DNA from 3 places in the Frondihabitans sp. OV104 genome. Region 1 is predicted to be linked to each of the others. Evidence: predicted binding sites of a transcription regulator. Region 1 holds the regulator's gene; each other region holds the start of a gene.
The links. The regulator HrcA, encoded in region 1, represses chaperone genes, less so after heat shock. The targets are predictions, from matches to a motif close to TTNGCACTCGNNNNNNNCGAGTGCNAA.
Positions count from the first base shown of each region.

Region 2: groES (co-chaperone GroES) is a predicted target of HrcA. The motif match lies at 3,150-3,176, and genes of this name have one in related genera.
Region 3: groL (chaperonin GroEL) is a predicted target of HrcA. The motif match lies at 3,599-3,625, and genes of this name have one in related genera.

Region 1 covers NZ_CM173541.1:1,336,782-1,343,517, reverse strand. Annotated here, with positions in the region: gene AC3CBB_RS06330 (DUF1990 domain-containing protein) at 1-613, shown strand, start outside; gene hemW (radical SAM family heme chaperone HemW) at 616-1,842, shown strand; gene AC3CBB_RS06320 (DUF4870 domain-containing protein) at 1,911-2,375, opposite strand; gene hrcA (heat-inducible transcriptional repressor HrcA) at 2,540-3,577, shown strand; gene dnaJ (molecular chaperone DnaJ) at 3,623-4,729, shown strand; gene AC3CBB_RS06305 (16S rRNA (uracil(1498)-N(3))-methyltransferase) at 4,732-5,463, shown strand; gene AC3CBB_RS06300 (histidine triad nucleotide-binding protein) at 5,510-5,875, shown strand; gene AC3CBB_RS06295 (PhoH family protein) at 5,868-6,736, shown strand, end outside.
Region 2 covers NZ_CM173541.1:3,490,051-3,496,786, reverse strand. Annotated here, with positions in the region: gene AC3CBB_RS16615 (SGNH/GDSL hydrolase family protein) at 1-73, opposite strand, end outside; gene AC3CBB_RS16610 (ABC transporter substrate-binding protein) at 202-1,533, opposite strand; gene rarD (EamA family transporter RarD) at 1,645-2,601, opposite strand; gene groES (co-chaperone GroES) at 2,749-3,045, opposite strand; gene AC3CBB_RS16595 (class I SAM-dependent methyltransferase) at 3,195-4,385, shown strand; gene AC3CBB_RS16590 (DUF4190 domain-containing protein) at 4,392-4,874, opposite strand; gene AC3CBB_RS16585 (DUF4190 domain-containing protein) at 4,984-5,286, opposite strand; gene tsaD (tRNA (adenosine(37)-N6)-threonylcarbamoyltransferase complex transferase subunit TsaD) at 5,433-6,488, opposite strand; gene rimI (ribosomal protein S18-alanine N-acetyltransferase) at 6,485-6,736, opposite strand, start outside.
Region 3 covers NZ_CM173541.1:20,671-27,406, reverse strand. Annotated here, with positions in the region: gene AC3CBB_RS00145 (sensor histidine kinase) at 2-1,699, shown strand; gene groL (chaperonin GroEL) at 1,909-3,528, opposite strand; gene AC3CBB_RS00135 (cold-shock protein) at 3,737-3,940, opposite strand; gene AC3CBB_RS00130 (LytR C-terminal domain-containing protein) at 4,128-4,709, opposite strand; gene AC3CBB_RS00125 (DUF3263 domain-containing protein) at 4,753-5,022, opposite strand; gene AC3CBB_RS00120 (DUF2332 family protein) at 5,049-6,071, opposite strand; gene msrB (peptide-methionine (R)-S-oxide reductase MsrB) at 6,207-6,626, shown strand; gene AC3CBB_RS00110 (nitroreductase family protein) at 6,623-6,736, shown strand, end outside.

The sequences.
Region 1 (6,736 bases):
CGGGCAGGTCGGGGCTACCCAGGCGCCCGACCTCCTTCAGTACCCGCCGAAGGGATTCCGCCCCGCCGAGTACCGCACGCGCATCGGCCACGGCGACGCCCGCTTCGAGGCCGCCTGGGCCGCGATCATGACGTGGAAGGTCCAGGAGCGCAGCGGCATCCGCGTGCGCGTCACCAGCACCCCGTCGTTCGAGGAGGGTGCGTACACGCCCGTCACCTTCGACGACGAGGGCAACCCGCTCGACCCCGCCGACTACGCCGCTCCGACCGGCGAGTCGCACTTCAGCCCCGAGGGCGAGCCGTTCCTGGTCGCCGGAACCGAGGCCGTCCTCGACATCCGCGCCTACGGCCGCACCGTCCACGCGCCGGTCCGCGTCGTCTACGTGATCGACGACCCGACGCGCAAGGGCTTCGCCTACGGCACGCTCGACGGCCACCCCGAGAGCGGCGAGGAGAGCTGGGTCATCGACCAGACCGACGACGGCTCCGTCTGGCTGACCGTGCGGGTGTTCTCGAAGCCGGCGAACTGGAAGTGGCGCCTGGTCGCGCCGTTCCTGCGCCTCCAGCAGACGAAGTACACCCAGCGCTACCTCCGCGTGCTGGTGGGCGACTGACGGTGCCGAGCGCCCTTCCGCTCGCCGATCCGGCACCCGCCGACGGCAGCCTGCCGGCGAGCGTCGTCGACGGTGTCGAGTCGCGCGACTTCGGCGTCTACGTGCACGTGCCCTTCTGCCGTGTCCGCTGCGGCTACTGCGACTTCAACACCTACACCGGCGACGAGCTGCGCGGGGCCAAGCGGAGCGACTACGCCTCGCAGGCCATCGCCGAGATCCGGGGGGCCGACCGGGTGCTGCACGACGCCGGGCTCCCGCCACGCTCGGCCTCGTCGGTCTTCTTCGGGGGCGGGACCCCGACGATGCTGCCCTCCTCCGATCTCGGCGGCATGCTGACGGCCGTCCGCGACACCTGGGGCATCGAGCCCGGCGCCGAGGTCACGACCGAGGCGAACCCCGACTCCGTCGACGCCGACTACCTCGTCGACCTGAAGCGCGCCGGCTTCACGCGGGTGAGCTTCGGCATGCAGTCCGCCGTGCCGCACGTGCTGGCCACCCTGGAGCGCACTCACGATCCGGCTCGGATCCCGCTGGTCGTGGCCTGGGCGCGCGACGCCGGGCTCGACGTGAGCCTCGACCTGATCTACAGCACGCCGGGGGAGTCGCTCGACGACTGGCGCCGCTCGCTCGACCACGCCATCGCGCAGGAGCCCGACCATCTGTCGGCGTACTCGCTGATCGTCGAGGACGGCACGAAGCTCGCTCGGCAGATCCGCCGCGGCGAGGTCGCCCAGCCCGACGACGATACCGCCGCCGACATGTACGAGCTGGCCGACGAGGTGCTCGCCGCCGCCGGCTACGAGTGGTACGAGGTCAGCAACTGGGCGCGGGGCGAGGGCCACGAGAGCCGGCACAACCTGTCGTACTGGCGCGGCCACGACTGGTGGGGCGTCGGCCCCGGCGCGCACAGCCACGTCGGCGGGGTCCGCTGGTGGAACGTCAAGCACCCCGCGGCCTACGCCGAGCGGATCGTCGCCGGGCTGTCGCCCGCGGCCGGACGCGAGACGCTCGACGCCGAGACGCGGGCTACGGAGCGCGTGCTCCTCGCCGTCCGCATCCGCGACGGCCTGCGCATCGCCGAGCTCGGCGACGCGGGCCGCGCCGAGGTGGCCGGCCTGATCGCCGACGGGCTGATCGACGGCCGCACGGCGATCGCCGGCGCGCTCCGCCTCACCCTCCGGGGCCGGCTGCTCGCCGACGCGGTCGTCCGCCGCCTCCTTTCCGACTGATCCGCCGTCGGGCCGCCGCCGTCGCCGCGACGGGGGCGGACCACGGCGACGGCGACGGCCGGCGACTCTTACGGCTTGATGAACTCGATCGACAGCGGGTACCTGTAGTACTGGCCGCGGTTGGCGGCGACGGCGGCGATGATCGAGAAGATGAGGATCACGATTCCCACGGCGATAATCACCAGCGTTCCGATGACGATGACGGTCAAGATGCCGCCGATGACATAGCCGATCAGCATCGTCAGCTGGAAGTTGAGGGCGACGCGGGTGTGCTCCTTGATGAAGGGGCCCCGGTCGCGCAGCACCAGGTATCCGATCAGCGCGGGGATGAACCCGAAGGGGATCCCGCCGATGTGGATCAGGGTCGCCCACAGCTTCTCGTCTTCCGGGCGCAGGGGCTGCTGCGGTTGGTAGCCGGGCGTGCCGCCGTAGGGAGCCTGACCGTACTGACCGGACTGACCGGGATTGCCGTAGGAGCCGGTGGGCGGCGGCGTGGGCTGGTCGTCCTTGGGCGGGGGCGGGGCGTCGGTCATGTGATCTCACCAATCGTCTGCGCTGGCGGTGCGCGGGGTCCCGGGCACCGAGTTCGCGCCGAGCTTAGCGGCGGACGCGTCCCGGCAACCAGGGTTGCGGTGCCCCGTGGAGTACGATTGGCAGTCTTACTCAGCGAGTGCCAGACAGACGACGGGAGGCCTGCGTGGTCAGCGAACGAGGTCTCGAAGTGCTCCGCGTCATCGTCCACGACTACGTCGAGTCGCGCGAGCCGGTCGGCTCGAAGTCGATCGTCGAGCGGCACCAGTTCGGCGTCTCGGCGGCCACGATCCGCAACGACATGGCCCTGCTCGAAGAAGAGGAGCTGATCGCGGCCCCGCACACCTCGTCGGGTCGGGTGCCGACCGACAAGGGCTACCGGCTGTTCGTGAACCAGCTCGCCGACCTGCGACCGCTCACGGCGGCGCAGCGGACGGCGATCGAGACGTTCCTCGGCAACTCGTCCGACCTCGACGAGGTGCTCTCGCGCACGGTGCGCCTGCTCTCGCAGCTCACCAACCAGGTGGCGCTGGTCCAGTACCCGACGTTCTCGGCGGCGACCGTCCGGCACATCGAGCTCGTGCGACTCAGCGACACGCGCCTCATGACGGTGCTCATCACCGACGCCGGCCACGTCGAGCAGCGCACGATCGACGCGGGCCACGAGATCGACGAGCTGTTCGTGGGCGAGCTGCGAGCCAAGCTGAACACCCGCGTCGGCGGCAGGACGCTGGCCGAGGCCGCCGCCGTCCTCTCCACTCTCACCGTCGAGTTCCTGCCCGATCGCGCCCCCTTCGTCGAGGCGGTGTGCCGGGCCCTCGTCGAAGAGGCGAAGGCGGGTCGCCAGGAGAAGCTCGTCATGGCGGGCGCCGCGAACCTCGTGCTCACCGAGGAGGACTTCGCCGGCAACCTCTTCCCGGTGCTCGAGGCGATCGAGGAGCAGGTCACGCTGCTGCGCCTCTTCGGCGAGATGCACCAGGGCGCCGATCCCGCCGGCGGTGACAGCGTCATCGCCAGCATCGGCCGCGAGAACGAGTCGTTCGGGCTCGCCCAGACGTCGGTGCTCGCCAGCGGATACACGGCATCGGGTGGTGAGATCGCCCGGTTGGGCGTTCTCGGCCCGACCCGCATGGACTACTCGACCAACATGGCGGCCGTTCGCGCCGTCGCCCGCTACCTGAGCGGCCTCCTCGGCGAACGCTGAGCCGAGTCCGCCCCGAAACCCCCACGAGAACGAGCACGGAGACAAGTGGCAGATCACTACGACGTCCTCGGAGTCGACCGCAAGGCCAGCCCCGACGAGATCAAGAAGGCCTACCGGAAGCTGGCGCGCCAGCTCCACCCCGACGTGAACCCCAGCCCCGAGGCATCGGAGCGCTTCAAGGAGGTGACGCACGCGTACGACGTGCTGAGCGATCCGCAGCAGCGGGAGCGCTACGACCTCGGCCCGCAGGCCGGGTTCGGCGGCGGTGCCGGCGCGGCCGGGTTCGGCGACATCTTCGACGCGTTCTTCGGCGGCGGCCAGCAGCAGCGGCAGGGTCCGCGGTCGCGCCGTGAGCGCGGGCAGGACGCCCTGCTCCGCCTCGAGGTCGACCTCGACGACATCGTCTTCGGCGTCCAGCGCGACATCGAGGTCGACACGGCCGTCCTCTGCGACACCTGCAACGGCTCGTGCTGCGCCCCGGGCACCAGCCCGCAGACCTGCGACATCTGCCACGGCACCGGCTCGATCAACCGCCAGGTGCGCTCGCTCCTCGGCAACGTCATGACGTCCAGTCCCTGCGGTACCTGCCGCGGCTACGGCACCGTCATCCCCAACCCCTGCCCCACCTGCCAGGGCCAGGGCCGCGTCCGGGCTCGCCGCACGATTCCCGTCGACATCCCCGCGGGCGTCGACACCGGGATCCGCCTCCAGATGCCCGGCCAGGGCGAGGTCGGCCCCGCCGGCGGCCCGAACGGCGACCTCTACCTCGAGGTCAAGGTGCGCCACCACGATGTGTACAGCCGCAACGGCGACGACCTCCTCGCGACCCTCGAGGTGCAGATGGCCGACGCGATCCTCGGCACGACGACCACTGTCGAGGCGCTCGACGGCGACGTGACGGTCGAGGTGAAGCCCGGCTCGCAGAGCGCCGACGTCATCACGATCAAAGACCGCGGCGTGACGCGCCTACGCGGCTCCGGCCGCGGCGACCTCAAGATCGGCGTGCAGGTCGTGACCCCGACCAAGCTCAGCCACAAGGAGAAGGACCTCATCGAGAAGTTCGCCTCGGGCCGCAAGCACGACTCGCCCCAGCTCTCGCAGTTCCAGCAGGGCCTGTTCGGCAAGCTCCGCGATCGCTTCCTGAACTTCTGATCGTGGCGCACTTCTACCTCGTCGAAGAGCTCGGCGACACCGGGGTGGGCGCCCAGGTGGTCGTCACCGGCCCCGAGGCTCGCCACGCGGTGACGGTGAGCCGGGTTCGGATCGGCGAGACCCTCCGGGTCGGCAACGGCCGCGGGCTGGTCGTCGAGGGGGAGGTGCTCGAGGCCTCGGGCGACCGCCTGGTGCTGGAAGCGGCGGAGGTCGGGCACGTTCCTGCGCCCGATCGCCGCCTCGTTCTGGCCCAGGCCCTCGCCAAGGGCGACCGCGACGAGCTGGCCGTGCAGGCCGCCACCGAGCTCGGCGTCGACGAGATCGTGCCGTGGGCCGCCGCCCGCAGCATCTCGAAGTGGGAGGGCCCGAAGGTCGCCAAGGGCCTCGCCCGCTGGAGCGCCATCGTGCGCGAGGCGACGAAGCAGTCGGTGCGGGCATGGCAGCCGCGGGTCGGCGACGTGGCGACCACCAGACAGCTCGAATCGCGCGCAGGAACCGCGCGGGTCCTCGTGCTCGACCCCACCGCCACGGACGCGCTGTCGAGCGTCGCCCTGCCCGACGTCGGCGACGTCGTCGTCGTGGTCGGCCCGGAGGGCGGCATCACCCCCCACGAGGTCGACGGCCTGGTCGCCGCGGGTGCGGTCGCGGTGCGGCTCGGCGACAGCGTGCTGCGCACCTCCACCGCGGGGCCCGCCGCTATCGCCGTGCTCAGCGTCCGCCTCGGCCGCTGGTGAGCCGGCGCCCCGGCCCCGTGTCGGCGGCCTTCGTTACGATGAGCGCATGAGTTCGGAGCCTTCAGTCTTTTCTCGGATCATCGCGCGCGAGATCCCTGCGACGATCGTGCACGAGACCGAGACGGTCATCGCGATCCGAGACATCGCGCCCAAGGCGCCGGTGCACCTGCTCGTGATCCCGAAAGACCCGCAGTACGCGGACGTCGCGGAGCTCGCGGCCGGCGATCCGGCCCTCCTGGCCGACATGGTGGCCGTCGCGAAGGCCCTCTCGGAGGATTCCGAGCTGTTCGGGGACTATCCGCGCGGTCAATTCCGTTTGATCTTCAACACCGGCGAAGCCGTCGGTCAGACCGTCTTCCACGTCCATGCGCACGTCATGGCGGGGAACCTCCAGGAAGGCTCACTTGCCTAGCTCCTCCAGCAACATCCCCGACGGGGCCATTCGCGACGACCTCATCGTCGACGGGGTCGCCATGGTGCAGCTCCTCGGCCCGCAGGACCGCCTGCTCCGCGCCGTCGAGCAGCAGTACCCCTCAGTCCGAGTCCTCGTCCGAGGCAACGAGGTCGCCCTCGAGGGTCCGGCCGACGACGTCCGCCGCGCCCGCGAGCTCGTCGACGAGCTCGTGACGATGGTGCGCCAGGGCCACGACGTCGGCCCTGCCGAGGTGCGCACCACCGGCCGCATCCTCGCCGACGGGCAGGGCCACCCCGCCGAGCTGTTCGGCGCCGCCATCGTGACGAACAAGGGCAAGAGCGTCCGCGCCAAGACCCTCGGCCAGAAGGAGTACGTCGACGCGATCGACGACAACACGATCGTCTTCGGCATCGGGCCCGCCGGCACCGGCAAGACGTACCTCGCGATGGCGAAGGCCGTTCAGGCGCTCCAGCGTCGGGAGGTGTCGCGGATCATCCTGACGCGTCCGGCGGTCGAGGCGGGGGAGCGCCTGGGCTTCCTGCCCGGCACGCTCACCGACAAGATCGACCCGTACCTGCGGCCGCTCTACGACGCGCTCAACGAGATGATGGACCCCGAGATCGTCCCCAAGCTCCTCGCCGCGGGCACGGTCGAGGTGGCGCCGCTCGCCTACATGCGCGGCCGGACGCTCAACGACGCCTTCGTCGTGCTCGACGAGGCGCAGAACACCACTCCCGAGCAGATGAAGATGTTCCTCACCCGCCTCGGCTTCGGCAGCAAGATGGTCGTCACCGGCGACATCACGCAGGTCGACCTCCCGACCGGCTCCAGCGGGCTCCAGCTCGTCACCCGCGTGCT
Region 2 (6,736 bases), 1.5 Mb from region 1:
GGAGGAGCGCTTCTGTCGTCGCGCGACGCCGCGGGGTCGGCGCTGGGGGAAGCGCCCCGGGCTGCGGAGTCATCACGTCAATCGTGGCATGACAAGAGGCTCTTCGACCCCAACGACTGTCCCCGATATGGAGGACTTCTCGACGACGTGAAAAGGCCCGGCAGGAGAGTTCCTGCCGGGCCTCTTCGAGGTGGGGACTGACTACTTCACGTCACCCTGGATGCTGCTCTGGTACACCGGCTTGTTGTTCTTGTCGTACTTGTAGATGCCGATGTAGGCGCTCGACGGGTCGTTGTTCGTGTTGAACGGACCGATGCCGGAGGGACCCGTGTACTGGATGTCCTTGCCCGCGTCGAGGAGGGTCTTGCAGTCGGCGTACGACGTGCACTTCGTGCCGCCGTCAGCACCGGAGACCGCTGCCATCTTGGACTGGATCGTCGGAGCATCCGTGCCCTTGCCGGCCTCGGCCGCGAGAGCGGTCAGGGTGATGGCGTCGTAGGACTCGGCGGCGTACGAGTAGTCGGCGAGCGTCTTGCCGTCGTTCGACTTGTACCAGGCGCTCAGGCGCTTCTTGAGATCGTCGTTGGGCTGAGCACCGGGAATGGTGCCCTGGCCGCCGTTGAGCGTCCCCGCCTCGAAGTCCTTCGAGTAGTCGGCCGTGTTGCCGTCAGACATGTACGTGTCTTTGAGGTCGTAGTTCTGGGCGACGAGCTCGGGGACGATCGACTTGGTCTCGTCGAACGCGAGGATCACGATCGCGTCGGGCTTGGTGGCGAGAGCCGCGGTCACCTCGGTCGAGAACGTGGTCTGGCCGGGAGGGAACTCCTGGCTCTTGCCGGTGCCGCCGTAGACGACCGAGCCGCCGGCAGCCTCGATGGCCTTCTGCGTCGAGTCGCGGAGGCCGGTGCCGTACGAGTCGTTGAAGACCAGGAAGGCGACCTTGGCGTGACCGTCGTTGACGACGAGCTGACCGAGCGCCGAGCCCTGAACGGAGTCCGGCGGAGCGGTGCGGTAGTAGTACGACGAGTAGCCCGAGAGCGACGACGCCGTGTTGGCCGGCGAGATCTCGATGGTGCAGCTCGAGGTGATCTGGTCGATGACGTTCAGCGTGACGCTCGACGACTCGGCGCCGAGGACGACGGAGACCTTGGCGGCCTTCAGCTTCGCCGCGGCCGCGGTGGACACCGTGAGGTCGCTGGAGTCGCCCGAGTCGGTGGCGGTCGAGATCGAGGCGTCCTTGCCGAGGACGCCGCCGGCCTTGTTGATGTCGTCGAGGGCCAGGCCTGCACCCGCGATAGCGGGCGGGCCGAGGTACGCGAGGGATCCCGTGAGCGGCAGCATCGTGCCGATCTTGAGGGCGTCAGTGCTGGGCGTGCCCGGCTTGCAGGCCGCTGCCGGGTCGGCCTTCTTCGTCGACGTCGACGAAGCAGAGGTCGAAGCGGAGGGGGTGCTCGTGGAGGAGCAGCCGACCAGGGCGACAGAGACTGCCCCCATGATCGCTAGCGCCTTCACGGCTGTGGTGGATCTGATCATCCGTGAACCCTTTCTTGACGGTGGTGATGCGGCGGCACGATGGCGTGCAGCCCAACCGTGTGAATGGGTTAGAACCTATGCGGCGATTGTTTCGCGTGTGTGTTGCCGGGGTCACCTTGGGGTTTCGTTAGCAATTCGTGATGTGGTGACTGAGAGTCGTCGAGCCCCCGACACCCGCTCGCGGCGTCCCGACGAGACCGCGTGGATGCTCAGGATCACGAGCGCGACCCAGATGAGGGCGAAGCCGACCCAGCGCGACGTGGTCATCGGCTCGTGGAGCACGACGACGCCGACGACGAGCTGCAGGATCGGCGCGATGTACTGGGTGAGTCCCAGCGTCGACAGCGGGAGACGGCGGGCGGCCGAGGCGAACAGGAGGAGGGGCACGGCGGTGATCACGCCCGTGCCGACGACGGCCACGACGTGCCCCGTGCCGCTGCTGCCGAACGCGAGACCCGAGGTCGCACCGACGACGGCGAGCGCGATGCCGGCGGGGATGGCGACCGCCATCGTCTCGATGGTCAGGCCGCTGACCGCGTCGACCCGGCCGCCGACGCGCTTCTTGATCAGGCCGTAGAAGCCGAACGAGAACGCCAGCACCAGCGAGATCCACGGGAACGACCCGTAGCCGATCGCGATCACGAGAATCGCGACGACGCTGACGCCCACCGCCACCCACTGCAGCGGCTTGAGCTTCTCGCGCAGCACGAAGACGCCGAGCAGCACCGTCACGAGCGGGTTGATGAAGTACCCGAGGGCGGCCTCGACCACGTGGCCGGTGAGAGTGGCGAAGATGAACGTGGTCCAGTTGACGACGATGAACGCCCCCGCAAGTGCGAGCGTGCCGGTGATCGTCCGGTCGCGTGCCAGGGCCGCGAAGCGGCCGAACGAGCGGGTCACGGCAAGCAGGATCGCGCAGAACACCAGCGACCAGAGGATGCGGAAGGCGACGATCTCGATCGCACCCGAGGGGCGCAGCAGGAGGAAGTAGACCGGGAGCACGCCCCAGAGACCGTAGGCCGCCACGGCGTAGAGGAGGCCGGCGCGAGGGGTGTCTGTCTGGGTCACCTCGAAAGACTATCCGCGGCCGCCCACACCGGGGCGGCTCGTGACCGCCAGCGTGCGCGCACAAACTGCCACGTCGCGTTCCTGGACGACCGGTGACACAGAAGAACCCCGCCTCCGAGGAGGCGGGGTTCTTCGTGAACGTCGTCGTTACTTGACGATGACCGCGAGCACGTCGCGAGCGGAGAGGACCAGCAGGTCTTCGCCCGAGTACTTGACCTCGGTTCCGCCGTACTTCGAGTAGATGACCTTGTCGCCGACGGCGACGTCGAGCGGGACGCGGTTGCCGTTGTCGTCGATGCGGCCGGGGCCCACGGCGACGACCTCGCCCTCCTGGGGCTTCTCCTTGGCGGTGTCCGGGATCACGAGACCGGAGGCAGTGGTCTGCTCGGCCTCGACCTGACGGATGACGATGCGATCTTCGAGCGGCTTGATGTTGACCGACACGGTTGACCTCTTCTTTCTCACGAGCTGCGACGGTGTTGCTAAGAACAGAGATTGTGTTGTTGGCACTTCACGCGGGTGAGTGCCAGTTCAACTGTAGGGCGTGGCTGGCACTCGGTCAATCCGAGTGCTAGCAGTGGCACGATTGGGCCATGGACACTTCCGAGCTCCGCACCCTCCTCACCCCCGACGGGCTGCGGCTGCTCGACTCGCTGCCGCCCTTCGATCAGAAGGCCGATGTGGTGTCGCAGGTGGCGCGGCTGCGCAAGGAGGGGCACTCCCCCGATCTCGTCGCGGCCGTGCTCAGCCAGGCGAAGCTGCGCGCCAAGGGGCACGCGAAGTTCGGCGACTTCGCCGTCAGCATGCTCTTCACCGAGGCGGGCCTCGAGCAGGCGACGCGGCTTCCGGTGGCATCGAGCCACGCCGGGCGCTTCCGCAAGGCCGGTGTCACCCGGGTCGCCGACCTGGGCTGCGGCATCGGCGGTGACGCGCTGGCGTTCGCGGCGCTGGAACTGGGCGTGGTCGCCGTCGACCGCGACGAGGTCACGGCCGCCATAGCGTCGTTCAACCTCGCCCCGTGGAGCGCCGCCTCCGTCGTGCACGCCACGGCCGAGGAGGTCGACCTCGACGGCGTCGACGGCGTCTTCCTCGATCCGGCGCGCCGCACCGCCGGCACCGGCCAGACCTCCCGAATCCAAGATCCCTCGCAGTGGTCGCCCACCCTCGACGTCGCGTTCGGCTTCGCCGAGCGCTTCCCGACCGGCGTCAAGCTCGGCCCCGGCGTCGACCGCGAGCTGCTGCCGTCCGACGCGGAGTGCCAGTGGATCTCGGTCGACCGCTCGGTCGTCGAGGTCGGCGTCTGGTTCGGCCCGCTGGCCCGGCCCGGCATCACGCGAGCCGCTCTGGTGCTCGGACCCGACGGCCCGGCCGAGATGACCGCGCCCGGCGACTCCGACGACGTCGAGGTCGGCGAGCTCGCCGAGTTCGTCTACGAGCCCGACGGGTCGGTGATCCGCGCACGCCTGATCGGCGACCTGGCCCGCTCGCTCGACGCCACGACCGTCAGCCGCGACATCGCCTACCTGACGGCGCCGACCTCGGAGCCGACGCCGTTCGCCCAGTGCTTCCGGGTGGTCGAGACGCTTCCGCTCGACGAGAAGCGCCTGCGCCAGGAGCTCAAGGCGCGCGGCATCGGCCGGGTCGAGATCAAGAAGCGGGGCGTCGACGTCGACCCGGCGGCGTTCCGCAGGCGGCTGCAGCTCAAGGGGTCGAACGAGGCGACGCTCATCCTGACGCGCGTGGCGGGGCGGCACACGGCGCTGCTCTGCGAGCGCGTCGCTTGACTCCCTCTAGTACGGGTAGCTGCCGCTGGTGCCCTCGTTGAAGCCCTCCGTGCCGGCAAGCGCGAACAGCAGGACGAGGCCGACGATGCTCAGGATCGCGAAGACGATTCCGATGATGCCGAGCACGATTCCGGCGGTTGCAAGACCGCTGCCCTCCTGGTGCGTCTCGCGGATGCGGCGCTTGGCCAGGATTCCGAGGATCAAGGAGGCGATACCCGAGAAGCCGCCGGTGAAGACGATGGCGATGCCGGTGATGAGAGCTGCGATTGCCAGCCCGTTCGTGCCGACCGGCTGGTAGCCCCCGCCGTACGGCTGCGCCCCGTAGGGCTGCTGCGAGTAGCCGGACGTCTGCTGGCCGTACCCGGGCTGCTGTCCGTAGCCGTACTGTTGCTTGCCCGCGTCGGCGGAGCCGTAGGCGGGCGGGGTCGAGCCGTACGCGGGCGGCTGCTGACCCGTGGGCTCCTGGCCGGGCTGGTTCTGGTCGGTCATGCTGCTGCTCCGGTGTGTGATCGGTGTCGCGGGGCGGGTTGTACGCCCTCGACCCTACCGAAGGGACGCGAAAGGCGGGGCCGACGAGCGACCCCGCCTTCGCGGACGACTACTTGTTCATGTTCGCGACGACCGCCGAAGCCAGGATGATCGAGAGGATGCCGATGACGATGCCGATGGCACCGAGAATGATGCCGGCGAGTGCGAATCCGGCACCACGCTGGCCGGTGGCCTTGATCTGGCGACGGGAGACGATACCGAGGATCAGGGCCACCAGGCCCGGGATCCCGTAGAACGACAGGACGAACGTGACTCCCACGATTCCGACGACGAGCGAGGCGACCGCGAGGCCGTTCAGCTTGCCGGCAGCTGCTCCGGGCTGGGCGTAGGCGTCATTGCTGGGCGGGGCCACGGGGGGCGTTGAATCGGACATCGTCGTGCAACTCCTTGTTCGGGTATGCGGCCGGGGGTTCCGTCCGAGTTCGCGCGGAGACGAACTGGACAGGACGATAGACCACGGCATTCTGAGTGCCCCTCAGGATGTACCCCGGGTGTCGCTTAGACCGCCTGCGCGCTCGTGACCGGCAGGGTCGAGTCGGCCCCGAATCCGAGCGGTGACGGGGTGCGGCCGCGGGCGGCCAGCTCGGCCCCGAGGGCGGCGATCATGGCGCCGTTGTCGGTGCACAGGGACAGCGGAGGGATCCGCAGCTCGATCCCGGCGGCGGAGCACCGCTCGGCGGCCACCTGTCGCACCCTCGCGTTGGCCACGACGCCGCCGCCGAGCAGCAGTCGCGGTACGCCCCGGTCGGCGCACGCGGCGAGCGCCTTCGTCAGCAGCACGTCGACGACGGCCTCTCGGAAGCTCGCGGCCACGTCGGCGACGGGAACCGGCTCACCGGCGTTCTCGAGCTTCTCGACGTGGCGGGCGACCGCCGTCTTGAGCCCCGAGAACGAGAAGTCGTAGCGGTGCTTCGCCAGGTCTTTCGGCAGGGTGAGCCCGCGTGGGAAGCGGATGGCCCTCGGGTCGCCCTCGGCCGCCACGCGGTCGATCTGCGGGCCACCGGGGTAGGGCAGCCCCAGAAGGCGCGCGACCTTGTCGAAGGCCTCCCCCGCAGCGTCGTCGATGGTCTCGCCGAGCAGCTCGACGTCGTCGAGCAGGTCGCGCACGTGCAGCAGCGACGTGTGGCCCCCCGACACGAGCAGCGCGATCGTCGGCAGCTCGATGGCGGTGCCGTCGTCGCGGAGCACGTCGGCGCCGACGTGTCCGACGAGGTGGTTGACGGCGTACAGCGGCTTGCCGGCACCGAGCGCAAGGGCCTTGGCCGCTCCGACGCCGACCATCAGCGCCCCGGCGAGCCCCGGGCCGCTGGTGACGGCGATGGCGTCGAGGTCGTCGAGTGCGACGCCCGCCTCGGCGAGTGCCGCGGTGAGCGCGGGCTGGAGCGCCTCCAGATGGGCACGCGCGGCGATCTCGGGGACCACGCCTCCGTACCGGGCGTGCTCGTCCATCGACGAGGCGATCACGTTGGCCAGCAGGGTGCGGCCCCGGACGATCCCGACGCCGGTCTCGTCGCAGCTGGTCTCGATGCCCAGCACGAGTGGCGGGTTGCTCACGGCAGCTCCTTCTTCATCACGAGCGCGTCCACGCCGTCGGGCATGTAGTAGCGCGGGCGCACGGCGATCCCGACGAAGCCGAGCAGCTCGTAGAGGGCCTGGGCACCGGGGTTGTCGACCCTCACCTCGAGGAAGGTCTCGCGCGCGCCCCGTGAGGACGCCTCGTCGAGCATGAGCCGCATGAGCTCGCGCGCGATGCCCTGCCGCCGCGCCTCCGCGACCACGGCGATCGTCTGGACGTCCGACTC
Region 3 (6,736 bases), 1.3 Mb from region 1:
TATGCACTCACGCCTGTCGCAGTGGTGGAGCGAGATCTCCATCCGCACGAAGATCACCGGGATCACGGTCTGCTTGGTGACCCTCGGGTTGCTCGTCGCGGGTCTCGGCACGATGACCGTACTGAGCACCTATCTCTACGGGCAGGTGGATCGCGACCTGAAGGCCGCCGCGACCGGCTACTCGACCTGGACGGGCGAGGACAGCGCTTACTGCACCGCCGAGTTCGGCAGCTACAAGACCAGCTACATCGCGCTCGTCGCTGATGACGGAACACTGATCTGCGACAACGCCAAAGACCTCGTCCCTCTCGGCTCCGCGCCGTACCTTCCCGACTTCACTGGCAAGGTCGCGGCGACTCACGACGCTGCCTTCAACGGCTACAACAAGAGCGGCACGCAGGAGTGGCGCCTGTACGCGGCGTCGCACCCCGATCTCCAGAACCAGGCGACGAACGGCACCATCTCCGCCACGATCATCACCGGCCAGAACCTCGCGACGACCAACTCGACCATCTCGCGGTTCACCTACATCTTCCTGGGCTTCGGCCTGTCGGTCGTCGTGCTCGGCGCCGCGATCACGCGGCTCCTGGTGACGTCGACCTTCGCGCCGCTGCGCGACGTCGAAGATACGGCGGCGCGCTTCGCCGACGGCGACTTCAGCCAGCGCCTCGACACCACCTCGCCCCACACCGAGGTCGGCCGTCTCAACCGCTCGCTCAACACGATGCTCGCGCGAATCGACCGCTCGTTCGACGACCGCGCGAAGACCATCGACCAGATGCGGCGCTTCGTCGGCGATGCCAGCCACGAGCTGCGCACCCCCCTCGTCTCGCTCCGCGGCTACGCCGAGCTCTACCGCATGGGCGCGCTGACGAAGCCCGAAGACGTGGCCCAGGCGATGGACCGCATCGAGAAGGAGGCCATCCGCATGGGCGGCCTCGTGCAAGACCTCCTGCAACTCGCACGCCTCGACGAGTCGAAGCCGCTCGAGCTCGGCCCCGTCGACCTGGTCACGATCGCCCGCGACTCCGCTCTCGACACCATGGCGTCGAACACCGACCGCGAGATCCGCGTCATCGTGCGCGAGCCCGTGATACCGGGCGGCGGAGCCATCGGCGAGGAGTACGTGTTCGGGTCCGACGCGTCCTTCCCGGCGTCGCCTCCCGGCGCGACCGGCCCCATCGCCTTCGCCGGCGCCACTCTCGCGCGCCTCCGCAGCCGCAGAGCCCGCGCCACCGAGGCGGGCGCCGAGACAGCTCCCGAGCCCGGCCGTCCGGGGCTCAGAGGTCCCCGCCTCAGCCTCGAGCGCCGCCCCGTCGTGAACCCCGTCGTGCTCGGCGAGGAGAACAAGATCCGCCAGGTCGTCACCAACCTCATGGGCAACGCGATGCGGTTCACCGATCACGATGCGCCCATCGAGCTGGCCGTGCAGGCCGACCCCGGCCGAGGCATGGCGACGATCGACGTCATCGACCACGGCGAGGGGATCCCCCCGCAGATCCGCGAGAAGATCTTCCAGCGCTTCTGGCGCGCCGACTCGTCGCGCACCCGCGACACGGGCGGCTCGGGCCTCGGCCTGGCCATCGTCTCGGGAATCGTCGCCGCGCACCACGGCGAGGTGGACGTGTTCGACACCCCCGGCGGCGGCGCCACCTTCCGCGTCTCGCTGCCCCTGCTCCCCGCCGCCCCCGCCGCGTAGCCGCGCGCGCGGTCCTCTGCGAAGGACGCTGTGCTCGTAAGACAGGATCGGCCCCCGCGTCTGTACGCCCCACAAGGAGAACGGCTAGTTCCTGCGCCCGCCACAAGGACGTCTACCCCGCGAATCCTTGCCTGGGCGACGACGCCGACCCGCGCCAACGACAAAGGCCGGCTCCCCCGAGGGGAAACCGGCCTTCGACGCAGTCGGACTTAGAAGTCCATGCCACCCGTGGGGTCGCCGGCCGGAGCCGAGACCTTCTCGGGCTTGTCGGCGACGACGACCTCGGTGGTGAGGAAGAGGCCGGCGATCGAAGCGGCGTTCTGCAGAGCGGAGCGCGTCACCTTGGCGGGGTCGATGATGCCGGCGGCCAGCATGTCGACGTACTCGCCGGTGGCGGCGTTGAGGCCCCAGCCGACGGGCAGGTTGCGGACCTTGTCGGCCACGACGCCGGGCTCCATGCCGGCGTTGAAGGCGATCTGCTTGAGCGGAGCGTCGATGGCGACCTTGACGATGTTCGCGCCGGTCGCCTCGTCGCCCTCGAGCACGAGGGTCTCGAGCGCGGTCTTGCCGGCCTGGATGAGGGCGACGCCACCACCGGCGACGATGCCCTCTTCGACGGCGGCCTTCGCGTTGCGCACTGCGTCTTCGATGCGGTGCTTGCGCTCCTTGAGCTCCACCTCGGTGGCGGCTCCGGCCTTGATGACGGCGACGCCGCCGGCGAGCTTGGCGAGGCGCTCCTGGAGCTTCTCGCGGTCGTAGTCGCTGTCGGTGTTCTCGATTTCGGCGCGGATCTGCTTGACGCGGCCGGCGATCATCTCTTCGTCGCCAGCACCCTCGACGATGGTCGTCTCGTCCTTGGTGATGATGACCTTGCGAGCCTTGCCCAGCAGGTCGAGCGTGGCGTTCTCGAGCTTGAGGCCGACCTCTTCCGAGATGACCTGGCCGCCGGTGAGGATCGCGATGTCCTGCAGCTGCGCCTTGCGACGGTCGCCGAAGCCGGGGGCCTTGACGGCGACCGACTTGAAGATGCCGCGGATCTTGTTGACCACGAGGGTCGCGAGAGCCTCTCCGTCGACGTCCTCGGCGATGATGAGGAGCTGCTTGCCCGACTGGATGACCTTGTCGACGACAGGAAGGAGATCCTTGATGTTCGAGATCTTCGAGTTGACGATCAGGATGTAGGCGTCTTCGAAGACGGCTTCCTGGCGCTCGGGGTCGGTGACGAAGTACTGCGACAGGTAGCCCTTGTCGAAGCGCATTCCCTCGGTGAGCTCGAGCTCGGTGCCGAAGGTGTTCGACTCCTCGACGGTGACGACGCCCTCCTTGCCGACCTTGTCGATCGCCTCGGCGATGAGCGCGCCGATGGTGGGGTCGGCGGCCGAGATGGACGCGGTCGCAGCGATCTCGTCCTTGGTCTCGATCTCCTTGGCGTTCTCGAGCAGCTGGGCCGAGACGGCCGCGACGGCCTTCTCGATGCCGCGCTTGAGGCTGATCGGGTCGGCGCCGGCGGCGACGTTGCGGAGGCCCTCGCGGACGAGAGCCTGGGCGAGGACGGTGGCCGTCGTCGTGCCGTCACCGGCGACGTCGTCGGTCTTCTTGGCGACCTCCTTGACCAGCTCGGCGCCGATCTTCTCGTACGGGTCGTCGAGCTCGATCTCCTTGGCGATCGAGACACCGTCGTTCGTGATCGTGGGGGCGCCCCACTTCTTCTCGAGGACGACGTTGCGACCGCGCGGGCCGAGCGTGACCTTCACAGCGTCGGCGAGAATGTTCAGGCCGCGCTCGAGGCCGCGTCGGGCCTCTTCGTCAAAAGCAATGATCTTAGCCATGTGGTTTTTCGTCCCTCCCGGACGTCGTGGGGCAGGTAGCCCCGGCTGGTGCCGTGAAACAGGTGAGCCATTGGCACTCGATAATCACGAGTGCCAATTGATTCTGGCACTCTCACCTATCGAGTGCAAGCGAATCCGCGCGCGTCGACAGCAAGCGAAAAGGCGCCGCTCCCGGTGGGGAGCGACGCCGTCTCGAGGGTTCCGCGGGTCAGGCGAGGCGCACTGCCTCCGCCTGAGGACCCTTGTTGCCGGTGCCGACCTCGAACACGACGGCCTGACCCTCTTCGAGAACCTTGTATCCGCTCATGTCGATGGCCGAGTAGTGGACGAAGACATCCTGTCCGTCCCCCTCGACGGTGATGAACCCGTAGCCCTTCTCGGCGTTAAACCACTTGACGGTTCCGTTGGCCATTTTCGTACTCCCTAGCTGTCTGGCAGACGGCACGAGCCCAGGCGCGGGGTGCCGATTGGTTCCAGATAGTAATGAAAGACGAGAGCCGTTCACGTACCCCGACGAGGGTTGTTTACACGGACGTAACCACACCCGTCATTTCGCGTCATACAAGCGGCGCAATCGAGGGGTAAGCCCGGTGCTGACGCTACGACGAGGCGGTGAAGTCCGCTCCCAGCACGACCGTGATGGTCGCACCCGGGAAGGCCGTCGATGCCTGCACGGTGTCGATGCCGAGGCTCTTCGCGACGCCGAGGGCGATCGACTCGTTGTCGGCCGCGGAGTCGTCGTAGTACACGACCGAGGTCGACACCTGCGACGACGCGTTGCCCTCGTTGCCGACCGTCCAGCCGGCGTTCTTCAGCGTCGTGCCGGCGCCCGAGGCGAGCCCCGGGGTGGTGGTCGCGTTGAGGATCGTGATCGTGGTCTTCGCGGGGTCGACCTTCGACGGGTCGGTCAGCGCCGAGGCCGTAGGGCTGGGAGTCGACGTCGCGGTCGCCGTGGCCGTCGTCGTGGCCGACGAGGCGCTCGACGATCCGCTGGTGAACTGGAAGCTGCCGTTGAAGGCGGTCAGCGTGATGATGCCGGCGCCGACCAGGATCCCGGTGGCGAGGGCCGCCCAGGCGAAGACGATGAGGCCGGTGTGGCGCTTCGCACCGGTGCGGTGGGCGCCGACGCGCAGCAGGGAGTCGGGCACGCCGTCGAAGCGGTCGGTCGGGAACTTGGCCATGCGTGTCAGGTCTTTTCGTGGTTCGGGCAGGTGCCGTTCGAAGTCAGCGCCCGAAGGTCCGGGTGCTGCGCGCGTGGTCCCGGGCGTCGCGGAGACGGAGCAGCCGCCCGACCAGCATCGGCGCGTAGGCCAGTGCACCCGGTTTTTCTATGAGTGAGCCGAGCAGCTGCTGGTACCGCGGTGCCGTGAGCCCCAGCTCCGAGCGGATCGCGGCGGCCTTGCGCGGGGGCGAGACGGGCGCGTGCTGCTCGAAGTCGAGGATCCGCCGATCGCGGTCGCTCAGACCGGCCGATCGCGCCTCGCCCTGCTGCATCGTCTCACCCTTCGGTCCCGCACATCCTAGGTCTGCCGGGCTCCGCCGCCGTGGCGACACGCGTCGGGCGACGCAGAAGGGAGCCACCGCAGGCGGGTGCCGTGGGCGTCGCCGACGGCGAGTGCCGTCCCGTCGAGCGCTAGGGTCGCGAACGCGTCGGGGTCAGAAGCAGAGGGCGCAGGAACGGGCACCGTCGAGGCCACCCCCGTCAAGAGACCCGACCTCTCGTACGACACCCACCGCACGCCGAGCCCGGCGATCAGGTCGACGAAGGCCTGGCGTCGCGCGCCGGGCAGGTAGACGAGGGTGCCCGAGGTGACGACGACGGGCGTGGTGCCCGGAGGGGCGAGGGCGACGAGGCCGGGGAGTTCCTGCACCGCATCGCCTGCGATCACCGGGGCCGGGTCGTCGAGGAGCACGTCGACGGCGTCGCGGAGCATCTCGACCCGGTCGGTGCGCTCGGGCGGGAGGAGCATCTCGAGCCAGTGGAGCTCCCCCGGGCGCCTCGGGTCGACGGGGGCGAGGTCGAGGCCGAAGCGCGCGGCGATGGGCGGGAGGGCGGGGAGGGCGGGTTCCTGCGCCCCGGGGAGGACGTCGACCGCGACGTGCACGCGGCTCTCGGGGTCGCCGAGCCGGGCGGCGCCCACGCGGATGTCGTAGCGGTCGGGGTAGAGGCCGAGTCCGGCGGAGGCTCCGACCTCGAGGAGCGTCACCGGGCCGTCGACCCCGGCGAGCGCCAGGGCTGCCGCGACGGGGCCGGTGCGCCGGACGTCGTTGGTCTGCGTGAAGCGGATCTCGAGCTCGGCGACGATCGCGACGGCATTCCGGAGGATCCAGGCCCGGACGACCGGGAACGCGTCGACCGGACCGCCCAGGTACCGCGTCGCAGCGAAGACGAGAGCCGGCTGCCGCTTGGCCGCAGGTGCCCGCTCGACGACGGCCAGGAGCTCCGGATCGGAGGCGACGCCGCGGGCCCACTCCGCGTACAGGGGCGAACCCGACGCCTCGGACGCCTCGGCGAACGACAGGAACCGCTGGGCAAGACTCACCCCCACACCGTACGGGCCACTCAGCCGACGCCGGGCCGACTCACGGAATCATCGGCGGGCATTCAGTGTTGAATGGGGTGGCCGAAAACTCCCGAGCCACGGGAGAGGCCGGCCCCGAGACGAAGGAGCATCCCCATGGACGCCGAGACCACCAACTACGCGGTCGCCAAGTCGGACGCCGAATGGCGCGAGGAGCTCAGCGCCGACGAGTTCGCCGTGCTGCGCCAGGCTGCGACCGAGCGCCCCTGGACGGGCGAGCTGCTCGACGAGAGCCGCGCCGGCCTGTACACCTGTGCCGCCTGCAACGCCGAGCTGTTCAAGGCCGGCACGAAGTTCGACTCCGGCTGCGGCTGGCCGTCGTTCTACGAGTCGATCCGCCCCGAGGCGGTCCAGCTCATCGAGGACAAGTCGCTCGGCATGGTCCGCACCGAGGTCCGCTGCGCGAACTGCGGGTCGCACCTGGGCCACGTCTTCGACGACGGCTTCGGCACGCCGACCGGCGACCGTTACTGCATGAACAGCATCTCGCTGAACTTCCAGGCCGACGAGGCGTGAGCCACGCTTCAGCGACCGCGGCGCCCGTCCGCGAGGCGGCGCTGCGGCGCCGCTCGCGGTCGCGCGTCAACGACGAGTCGCCGACGCGGGCCGAGCTTCTCGAGCTCGTG